3 regions of the Pseudoflavonifractor sp. An176 genome follow, and region 2 is predicted to be linked to each of the others. Evidence: riboswitches for the same ligand, from Rfam matches in the RefSeq annotation. Region 2 holds a riboswitch; each other region holds the start of a gene.

Region 1 (3,275 bases), on a different contig from region 2:
GTCGGAGGGGATGCTGGTGCGGAAGCAGTTGCCCACGGCATCCATGAAGGGGAGGTACTGGGTGAGAATGGCGGGGGAGAGAACCTTGTTGGCCACGGCCTCGATCATCCGCATCTGATGGATGCCCCGCTGGAAGTCACCCTTGGGGAGGTTGTACCGCTCCCGGACGAAGTACAGGGCCTTCTCGCCGTCCATGTGGTTGACGCCCTTTTCATAGGTGTAGTCGGAGATATAGGACTCGAAGTCGTAGTCCGAGTACACGTCAATGCCGCCCAGGGCGTCAATGATGCCCTCAAATCCGGCGAAGTTGACCTTAAAGTAGTAGTCCAGCTCTATGTCGTAGAGCATTTCCAGAGTTTTGATACTCTCCTCAATGCCCCGGCCCCCGGCGTGGGTGAGCTTGTCCGGGACCCCATTGGAGAAGGACAGGGGGATGAAGTAGTCCCGGGGAGTGGACACCAGCAGTACCTGGTGGGTCTTGGGGTTGATGGTGGCGATGATGTTCACATCGCTGTTGCCCGAGGTGGAGATATCGCTGCTTCGGGAGTCGCTGCCGCTGATATATACGGTAAAGGGCTGGTCCAGGGGAATGGCGGGAGCGGTGGTGGGCTGGGGAGCGGCGCTGGCCTGGAGGGGCACCTGAATGGTGTCCACCATGCGCAGACTCTGCATCACGTCCATGTACTCCTCCAGGTCGTCCAGCACGGTCATGTGGCTCTGGTTGACCAAAATGGCATCGATTTCCTTGTTGTTGAGGGCATCCACCAGCTTGGTTGCTTCGGGATAGCCCTGGGGGGTGAGGGTGACGCTGTACTTGGCGTCCAGCTGTTTCACCGCCGCCTGAGTGTCGGTCTGGTCGGCGCTGAGCATGCCAAAGGGGTGCTGGAGCAGCTCGTCCATGCTGCGGGTATCATCTCCCCGCACATACACGGACATGGCCAGGGTCTGGGCCTCCGGGTTGGTGACCCGGTCCAGGGTGTCCAGGCCTACCCGGGCATAGACAATGCCCACGGCGAACACCAGACAGAACACCACGGACAGCACCGAGCCCGCCGTGCGCTTGGCGGGGCCGCGGCTGAACCGCAGAGCAAACACCACCACTACGGCCACCACCACTGCCGCCGCAATCAGGGCCAACAGCAGGGGGGTGAGCATGTGGGTGAAGAAGAGCGCGGCCACAAAGCCGATGCCGAGAACGACAAACAACAGCAGGGCCAGCAGATTGACCACGGTCTCCAGACCGGAATGAGCTTGTTTCCTTTTGTATCGTTTTGCCATGTGGCACATCTCCTTGTCGTTGTTATGGCACATTATAGTATGCCACAGGGGAAATGGCAACGGTTCCGGCGGGGCGGCGTGCAGAATTTACAACTTCGATACAACTCCTTGCGAAGTTCTTAAAAAGTGGTCAGAAATTGAAAAATAATGGGAAATAAAAATGAAGCTTGACAAACGACACAAGATATAGTAGCCTGTACTCACGGTGATCATACACCTGGCGGTATTAAGTGGAATTAACCACGTGGCGTATGATCGTGAAAGCCGGCCGACCGTCTGGGCAAGAAAAAGGTCCCAGTGGGTCGGTCGTTTTCTTTATCCAACAAATGGAAAAAGAAGGGAGTTCACAATGAAAGGACGCATTCACTCTGTGGAGAGCATGGGGCTGGTGGACGGCCCCGGCATTCGCACCGTGGTGTTTCTCCAGGGGTGTGGGCTGCGGTGTCAGTATTGCCACAACCCGGACACCTGGGAGTGTGGCGCCGCTGCCGCCAAGGAGATGACGCCGGAGGAACTGGTGGCCAAGCTGCGCCGGTTCAAATCCTACTACGGCGCCACCGGCGGGGTCACCTTTTCCGGCGGCGAGCCGCTGTTGCAGCCGGAGTTTTTGGCCCGGGCCCTGGAGCTGTGCCAAAAGGAAGGCATTCACACCTGTCTGGACACCGCCGGGTGCGGTCTGGGGGACTATGAGCGGATTTTGTCCCACACCGACCTGGTGCTGCTGGACATCAAACACTACACCCCTCAGGGGTTCCAAGCGGTCACAGGCCGGGACACCGGGGAATGGAGAGCGTTTCTCAGCCAATTACAGGCCCAAGAGGTGCCCCTGTGGATTCGACACGTGGTGGTGCCCGGGCTCACCGACGGCGATGAGCATTTGCAAGGGCTTTTGGACTTTGTCTCCACCTTGCACCATGTGCGCCGGGTAGAACTGTTGCCCTATCACACCCTGGGAGTACACAAGTACCATACCCTGGGATATCCTTACCCCCTGGAGGGGGTGGAGCCCCTGGCCAAGGACGCTCTGGCCGGGTGGCAGGAGAAGTTTGACCGAGCGTTTCCCCATATTTTATAAGGAGGTACATTCCCATGAGCATTGATGTCAACTGCACCGCCTGGGAGGGCTTTCGCACCGGCGAATGGCGCCACCTGGTGAATGTGCGCAACTTCATTCAGAAGAACTACACCCCCTATACCGGAGATGACAGCTTCCTGGCCCCCATCTCCCCCCGCACCGCCAAGGTGTGGGAGAAGGCCCACGCCCTCATTGTGGAGGAGCTGAAAAAGGGCATCATCGACGTGGAGACCCATGTGGTGTCCGGCATCGACAACTTCGAGCCCGGCTACATTGACCAGGAAAACGAGGTCATTGTGGGTCTCCAGACCGACGCCCCCCTCAAGCGCATTGTCAACCTGTACGGCGGTATGCGCATGGCCGAGTCCGCCCTCCACGAGTACGGCTACGAGCTGGACCCCGAGATTGAGCGCCACTTCAGCCTCTACCGCAAGACCCACAACGAGGGCGTGTTTGACGCCTACCCCAAGCGCACCCGTCTGGCCCGCACCGCTGGCCTGCTCACTGGTCTGCCCGATGCCTATGGCCGTGGCCGCCTGGTGGGCGACTACCGCCGGGTGCCCCTGTACGGCACCAACTTCCTCATTGAGGAGAAGCAGAAGGACCTGGAGGAGCTGGACGGCCCCATGACCGAGGAGCGCATCCGCCTGCGGGAGGAAGTGAGCACCCAGATTCGGGCCCTCAAGGAGTTCACCCACATGGCCAGCCGCTACGGCTGTGACGTCACCCGCCCCGCCGAGAACGCCCATGAGGCCGTGCAGAACCTGTACCTGGCCTATCTGGCGGGCGTGAAGGAGAACAACGGTGCCGCCACCTCTCTGGGCCGCACCGCCACCTTCCTGGACATCTACATCCAGCGGGACCTGGACCGTGGTCTGCTGGACGAGCAGGGGGCCCAGGAGCTCATCGACCAGTTCATCAT
Region 2 (3,275 bases):
TCCCGAATGGAGCCGCCGGGCTGGGCGATGTACTCCACGCCGGACTTGCGGGCCCGCTCCACGTTGTCGCCGAAGGGGAAGAAGGCGTCGGAGCCCACGGACACGCCGTGCATCTGGGCAATCCAGGCCTTTTTCTCCTCACGGGTCAGGGGCTCGGGCTTGACCTTGAAGGTCTCCTGCCACACGCCCTCGGCCAGCACGTCCTCGTACTCGTCGGAGATGTACACGTCGATGGCGTTGTCCCGGTTGGGACGGCGGATGTTGTCCACAAACTGGAGGCCCAAAACCTTGGGATGCTGGCGCAGCATCCAGTTGTCCGCCTTGGAGCCAGCCAGACGAGTGCAGTGGATGCGGCTCTGCTGACCAGCGCCCACACCGATGGTCTGGCCGTTCTTGACGTAGCACACGGAGTTGGACTGGGTGTACTTCAGAGTCAGCAGGGCCAGCAGCAGGTCGTGGCGGGCGGCCTCGGGCAGCTCCTTGTTCTCGGTGACGATGTTGTCCAGCAGGCTCTCGTTGATCTCGAAGTTGTTGTAGCCCTGCTGGAAGGTGATGCCGTAGATGTGGCGGGTCTCAATGGGGGCGGGCTCGTAGTTGGGGTCAATCTGCACCACGTTGTAGTTGCCCTTCTTCTTGGTCTTGAGAATGGCCAGGGCCTCGTCGGTGTAGCCGGGAGCGATGATGCCGTCGGAGACTTCCATGGCCAGGAACCGGGCGGTGGCCTCATCGCACACGTCGGACAGGGCGGCCCAGTCGCCGTAGGAGCACAGACGATCCGCGCCACGGGCCTTGATGTAGGCGCAGGCGATGGGGGAGGTGTCAAAGCCGTCGGCGAAGTAGATCTGCTTCTCCACGTCGGTGAGGGGAGTGCCCAGAGCGGCACCGGCGGGGGAGACGTGCTTGAAGGAGGCGGCGGCGGGCAGGCCGGTGGCCTTCTTCAGGGCCTTCACCAGCTGCCAGGAGTTGAGGGCGTCCATGAAGTTGATGTAGCCGGGCTTGCCGTTGAGCACGGTGATGGGCAGCTCACCCTCGTCCATGTAGATGCGGGCGGGCTTTTGGTTGGGGTTACAGCCGTATTTCAGTTCCAGTTCAGTCATGGATTAAACCTCCCAGTGTTTGTTGATGATGGAAGTCTCACAGTCTCCGGTCTCCAGGTCGATGTAGCGGACGAAGAGAGAGACCTTGTTCTCGTCGTTGAGGGACAGCCACAGGTCCCCGGCCAGAGTCTCGGCGTCGGGGGCGGTGATGGCCACCAGACGGGGCTCACCCTCAAAGGAGGGCAGGGGGTCCAGGTTCTCCTGATAGGTGTGGATGAAGTGTCCGGTGCCGGGCAGGGGTGCGTCGTACTCGTAGAAGTAGCGCAGGTTGCAGTCAGGGTTGCCGTAGGCGGACTTCAGAATGGACAGCTTGTAGCTGCCGTCCTTGAGGAGCAGACCGGAGATGCGAGGGGTGTAGTTGGGGGGATCGGGCTCGAAGCAGCGGGAGCGCAGGGACTCAGCAAAGGTCTTGCCAGCCAGCAGGCCCTGCTGAATGGTGTCGGTCTGGTCGCCGTTGGTGACGATGGTGTCCTCGCCCACCTGGCGCACGGGGTGATAGATGATCAGGGAGGGATCGGTCATCTTGCTCTCGTCATAGGCCCGGGTGCGGATGCCGTCGTCCGTCTCCTCAAAGATACGGTTGCGGCTGTTTTCGCTGCGGCCCATGATGAAGTAGGCGATCACCGCGTGCTTGTTGTCAGCGGTGCGGCCCAGCACGATGCCCCGGCCGGGGTAAGGGTTGCGGGACAGCTCCTGGCACAGATCCAAAGTTGTCATAGTGGTACCTCCTCAAAGTGTTGGTCAAAGAAAAAGGGCGCACCTATCCACAAAATAGGTGCGCCCAGACGGTCGGCATTTCTACGGCTATACTCCCTGTGGTCAACCCACTTCCGTCAGTCATATAGCCTGTTAACTATATCATGCCCTGAGCGCTTTTGTCAAGCTTGCGGGGGCAGAATGTGGACCACTCGGCCCTCTACATGGAGCCGATCTTGGCAGAACAGGGAGACGGCTTGGGGCAGGATGTGCCACTCGGCCTGCTCCATGATGCGCCGCTGCAAGGTCTCGGGGGTGTCCCCCTCCTCCACAGCCACAGCCTTTTGCAGCACGATGGGGCCGCCGTCGCACTCCTCCGAGACAAAGTGGACGGTGGCGCCGGACACTTTCACTCCGTACTCCAGGGCCTTCTCGTGGACGTGGAGACCGTAGCAGCCCTCTCCACAGAAGGAGGGGATGAGGGCGGGGTGGACGTTCAAGATGGCGTTGGGGTAGGCCTGCACCATCTCTTCGGTGAGAATGATCATAAAGCCTGCCAGCACCACCAGGTCAATGTCCAGCTCACGGAGCTTGGCCACCAGCGCCTGGGTCATGGCCTGGTTGGAGGGATACTCCTTGCGGGGGATGACATAGTGGGGAATCCCCGCCTTCTCCGCCCGTTCCAGGGCGTATACCCCGGCCTTGGAGGAGATGACGGCGGCAATGGTGCCGCCGCCCAGCTCGCCCCGGGCCTGGGCGTCAATGAGGGCTTGCAGGTTGGTGCCGCCGCCGGACACCAAAACGGCAATACGTGTTCCCATGGATTACACCAGCTCCACGCCAGCCTCGCCAGCGACCACGCTGCCGATCTGGTAGGCGGTCTCGCCAGCTGCGGCCAGGGCGTCCAGAGCGGCCTGAGCCTGGGCGGCGGGGACGGCCAGAATCATGCCGATGCCCATGTTGAAGGTGTTGTACATATCCCGAGCGGGGATGTTGCCCGCCTTCTGGATGAGGGAGAAGATGGGCAGGGTGGGGAAGGAGTCCAGCTTGATCTGAGCGGTGAGGCCGTCCACCATCATGCGGGGCACATTCTCATAGAAGCCGCCGCCGGTGATGTGGCTGACGGCGTGGACATCCACGCCAGCGCCCAGCACGGCCTTCACGGCCTTGACATAGATGCGGGTGGGCTCCAGCAGGGCCTCGCCCAGGCTCTTGCCGTTCAGCTCATCCATGGGGGTCTTCAGGTCGGCGTGCTCCACGTCGAAGACCTTACGCACCAGGGAGAAGCCGTTGGAGTGCACGCCAGAGGAGGCCAGACCGATGAGCACGTCGCCTTCGCTGAGGGACTTGCCGTCGATGATCTTCTCCTCGTCCACCATGCCAACGGAGAACCCAGCCAGGTCGTACTCGTCCACGGGGTAGAAGCCGGGCATCTCGGCGGTCTCACCGCCCACCAGAGCGCAGCCGGCCTGGCGGCAGCCC
Region 3 (3,275 bases), on a different contig from region 2:
TCAGGAGGTCCAGGAGTACAATGAGAATGGCCCCTATCTGCGAAGGGATTTTACATGGATATCCACATGCAACGACTTGGGGCAGTGCTACCTGTATCAGGAGAACGTGGAGCAGGCCTTGGAGCAGTTTAAAAAAGTGGTCGAACAGGAGTCCTCCAATTATATAGCCTTGAGTGGTGCTGCCTGCTGCCTGCGCCGACTCAAGAAGAACGTAAAAAATATCGATGTAGATTTTGTAAAAAAGCTAATTGGCGAGAATGAAACAGAATCCAAGGACTTCAAGGACTTCAAGGGGATGGCGGTGGCCTTAGCCAAAAAAGCCAGGGAAGTTGCGCCTGGCAACCCCCATGTGGAGTCGGAGTATGTACTGTGTTTAATTAGAAATGGAAAGAAGAGCAGAGATGAAGTAATAAACCAGGTACTGAACATTGACCAAGTGTTTCCACGAGAACTGTGCGTGCAGGCTTTAGCGGAATTGGCAAGATGCGTAGAAAGGATAACAGACGAGCAAGAAAGAAAAAATAAATATCAAGCATTTCATTATTTGCGCCCTATGAAATGGGAAGCGGCTTCTCAGCAGGTAGAGGCTCTGGTGAATAGTACAGAGTTTCGGGAAATGTACAAAGAACCCGAGTCGGGGAAACAGTCGGAGGTGGACAGAGAGCGGCAAGGGAAACTTCTGGCCTATGTCTACCGCCTCCACGACACTATGGAGCAGATCAAAACGACCCTGCGTTTGAATCGAGCGCAGCTGAGGGAAAACCCATGTTGGCACTACACCCGGATGAGCACCATGCAAAAGCTACTCCTGGCCCAGGGGGAACAGCAGCCCAGGTTCCGTCTGTCCAATGTGGCATACATGAATGACTCGGCGGAAGGGGAGTCCTTTGGTAAGTTGTTGGAGCAGTATGGGAGCACCCCGGAGACGTTACAGGCATACGGACTGCTGCCGGGCGGCGAGGCACCCAACGACTCCAGCTTGCGCAACGTCTACCTCACCAGCCTTTGTACTGCGGACGACTATATCTATATGTGGGCCATCTACGCTGACAAGGGTACCGGGTGCAGCTTAAAGTTTGACGAGAACTTTTTTGATGTGAAGGATTCCTACCCCCAGGGCTATATTCCCTTTCACGTGGAGAAAAACAGCTATCCCCTCTACCGGATTGTATACCTGACCGATCAGGGAAAATTCAAGGATAGAGGGAGGAAACTCAAAAAATACCTGAGAAAAATAAAGAACATTTTAAAGGATATACAGCAGGAAATGCAGGACATTCCCTTAGCCTATATCACCGCCATGCTGGACCAGGTGCGCTATCTCTTTAAGTATGATGAATATTCCAGTGAGAAAGAAGTGCGGTGCCTGGTGGTGACAAGAAAGCGCGAACTGGCGGCGGGAGAGGGTGACACCCCCTACCTGTACACAGAAATCGACAAGGAGATTCGATTGGACGAGGTGCGTTTTGGCCCCAAGGTATTCAAAAGCCCGGAAAAGGAGGCGTGGATGTATGCTACCGACCGGGTCAAGAAAGTGTCCTACTCCAACCGCCACTACCGATGACACAACGCCCCCACATCTGCTTTGAGATGTGGGGGCATTTCAACGGATTCAACCCTTGACGGGGGTGGGCGGGCATGGTAAGATAAATCTGCTGTATGACTGACGGAAGTGGAGTGACCACGTGGAGTACAGCCGACGCCCATGTGCGCCGTATTGCCGACCGTCTGGGCGCACGAGAAATCAGTGCGCCCTTTTTTTGTTTTTGAGGCGCAGGAAGGAGCATGGAAGATGAAAACAGACATTCAAATTGCCCAGGAGGCCCAGATGCTGCCCATCGGACAGGTGGCGTCCATGGCCGGGATTGACGAGAACCTGCTGGAGTATTACGGCAAGGTGAAGGCCAAGATCGACATCACCCCGTTGCGCAATGTGCCCCGGAAGGGCAAGCTGATTCTGGTCACCGCCATCAACCCCACCCCCGCCGGAGAGGGCAAGACCACCACCTCCGTGGGCCTGGCCGATGCCCTGCGCCGCATGGATAAAAACGTGATGCTCTGCCTCCGGGAGCCCTCTCTGGGCCCCGTGTTCGGCGTGAAGGGCGGCGCTGCCGGCGGCGGCTACGCCCAGGTGGTGCCCATGGAGGACATCAACCTCCACTTCACCGGCGACTTCCACGCCATCGGTGCCGCCAACAACCTGCTGGCCGCCATGCTGGACAACCACATTCAGCAGGGCAACGCCCTGGGCATTGACGTCAAGAAGATCACCTGGCGCCGCTGCGTGGATATGAACGACCGCCAGCTGCGCAACATTGTGGACGGCCTGGGTGGCCGGATGCAGGGCGTGCCCCGGGAGGACGGCTTCGACATCACCGTGGCCAGCGAGATTATGGCCGTGCTGTGCCTGGCCACTGGACTGTCCGACCTGAAGGAGCGGCTGGGCCGCATGATCGTGGGCTACACCTACGATGACAAGCCCGTCACCGCCGCCGATTTGAAGGCCCAGGGTGCCATGGCTGCCCTCTTGAAGGACGCCATCAAGCCTAACCTGGTGCAGACCCTGGAGCACACCCCCGCTCTGGTCCACGGCGGCCCCTTCGCCAACATTGCCCACGGCTGCAACTCCGTCTCCGCCACCGACACCGCTTTGAAGCTGGCCGACTACGTGGTCACCGAGGCGGGCTTCGGCGCCGATCTGGGCGCTGAGAAGTTCCTGGACATCAAGTGCCGGGCCGCCGGGCTCACCCCCGACGCCGTGGTCATCGTGGCCACGGTCAAGGCTCTGAAGTACAACGGCGGCGTGCCCAAGACTGAGCTGGGGGCGGAAAACCTGGAGGCTCTGGAGCGTGGCCTGCCCAATTTGCTCAAGCACGTGGAGAACATCACCCGTGTGTTCGGCCTGCCCGCCGTGGTGGCCATCAACCGCTTCGCCAATGACACCGAGGCCGAGCTGAACCTCATCCGCACCCGCTGCCAGGAGCTGGGGGTCAATGTGGCCCTGTCCGAGGTGTGGGGCAAGGGCGGCGAGGGCGGCCTGGAGCTGGCCGAGGAAGTGCTGCGCCTGTGCGACCAGCCCCAGGACTTCCACTACGCCTATGACCTGGACCTGCCCTTGAAGGACAAGATTCAGACCATCGTGGAGAAGGTGTACGGCGGCGCTGGCGTGCACTACACCGCAGCCGCTGCCAAGGAGCTGGCCCGTCTGGAGGCCATGGGCTTTGACAAGCTGCCTGTGTGCATGGCCAAGACCCAGTACTCCCTGTCCGACGATG

The links. Region 2 has a riboswitch for ZMP and ZTP ahead of B5F12_RS02310 (IMP cyclohydrolase). Riboswitches for the same ligand answer to the same signal wherever they lie in the genome.
Region 1: it holds a riboswitch for ZMP and ZTP, as region 2 does, so the genes downstream of both, pflA (pyruvate formate-lyase-activating protein) here and B5F12_RS02310 (IMP cyclohydrolase) in region 2, are expected to answer to the same signal.
Region 3: it holds a riboswitch for ZMP and ZTP, as region 2 does, so the genes downstream of both, B5F12_RS05575 (formate--tetrahydrofolate ligase) here and B5F12_RS02310 (IMP cyclohydrolase) in region 2, are expected to answer to the same signal.

The regions. Positions count from the first base shown of each region.
Region 1 covers NZ_NFKO01000018.1:255-3,529, forward strand. The annotation lists gene B5F12_RS08165 (LCP family protein) at 1-1,278, opposite strand, end outside; ZMP/ZTP riboswitch at 1,482-1,567, shown strand; gene pflA (pyruvate formate-lyase-activating protein) at 1,628-2,353, shown strand; gene pflB (formate C-acetyltransferase) at 2,368-3,275, shown strand, end outside.
Region 2 covers NZ_NFKO01000002.1:176,203-179,477, forward strand. The annotation lists gene B5F12_RS02305 (phosphoribosylaminoimidazolecarboxamide formyltransferase) at 1-1,097, opposite strand, end outside; gene B5F12_RS02310 (IMP cyclohydrolase) at 1,101-1,814, opposite strand; ZMP/ZTP riboswitch at 1,870-1,948, opposite strand; gene purN (phosphoribosylglycinamide formyltransferase) at 1,976-2,614, opposite strand; gene purM (phosphoribosylformylglycinamidine cyclo-ligase) at 2,618-3,275, opposite strand, start outside.
Region 3 covers NZ_NFKO01000007.1:48,297-51,571, forward strand. The annotation lists gene B5F12_RS05570 (tetratricopeptide repeat protein) at 1-1,564, shown strand, start outside; ZMP/ZTP riboswitch at 1,650-1,741, shown strand; gene B5F12_RS05575 (formate--tetrahydrofolate ligase) at 1,793-3,275, shown strand, end outside.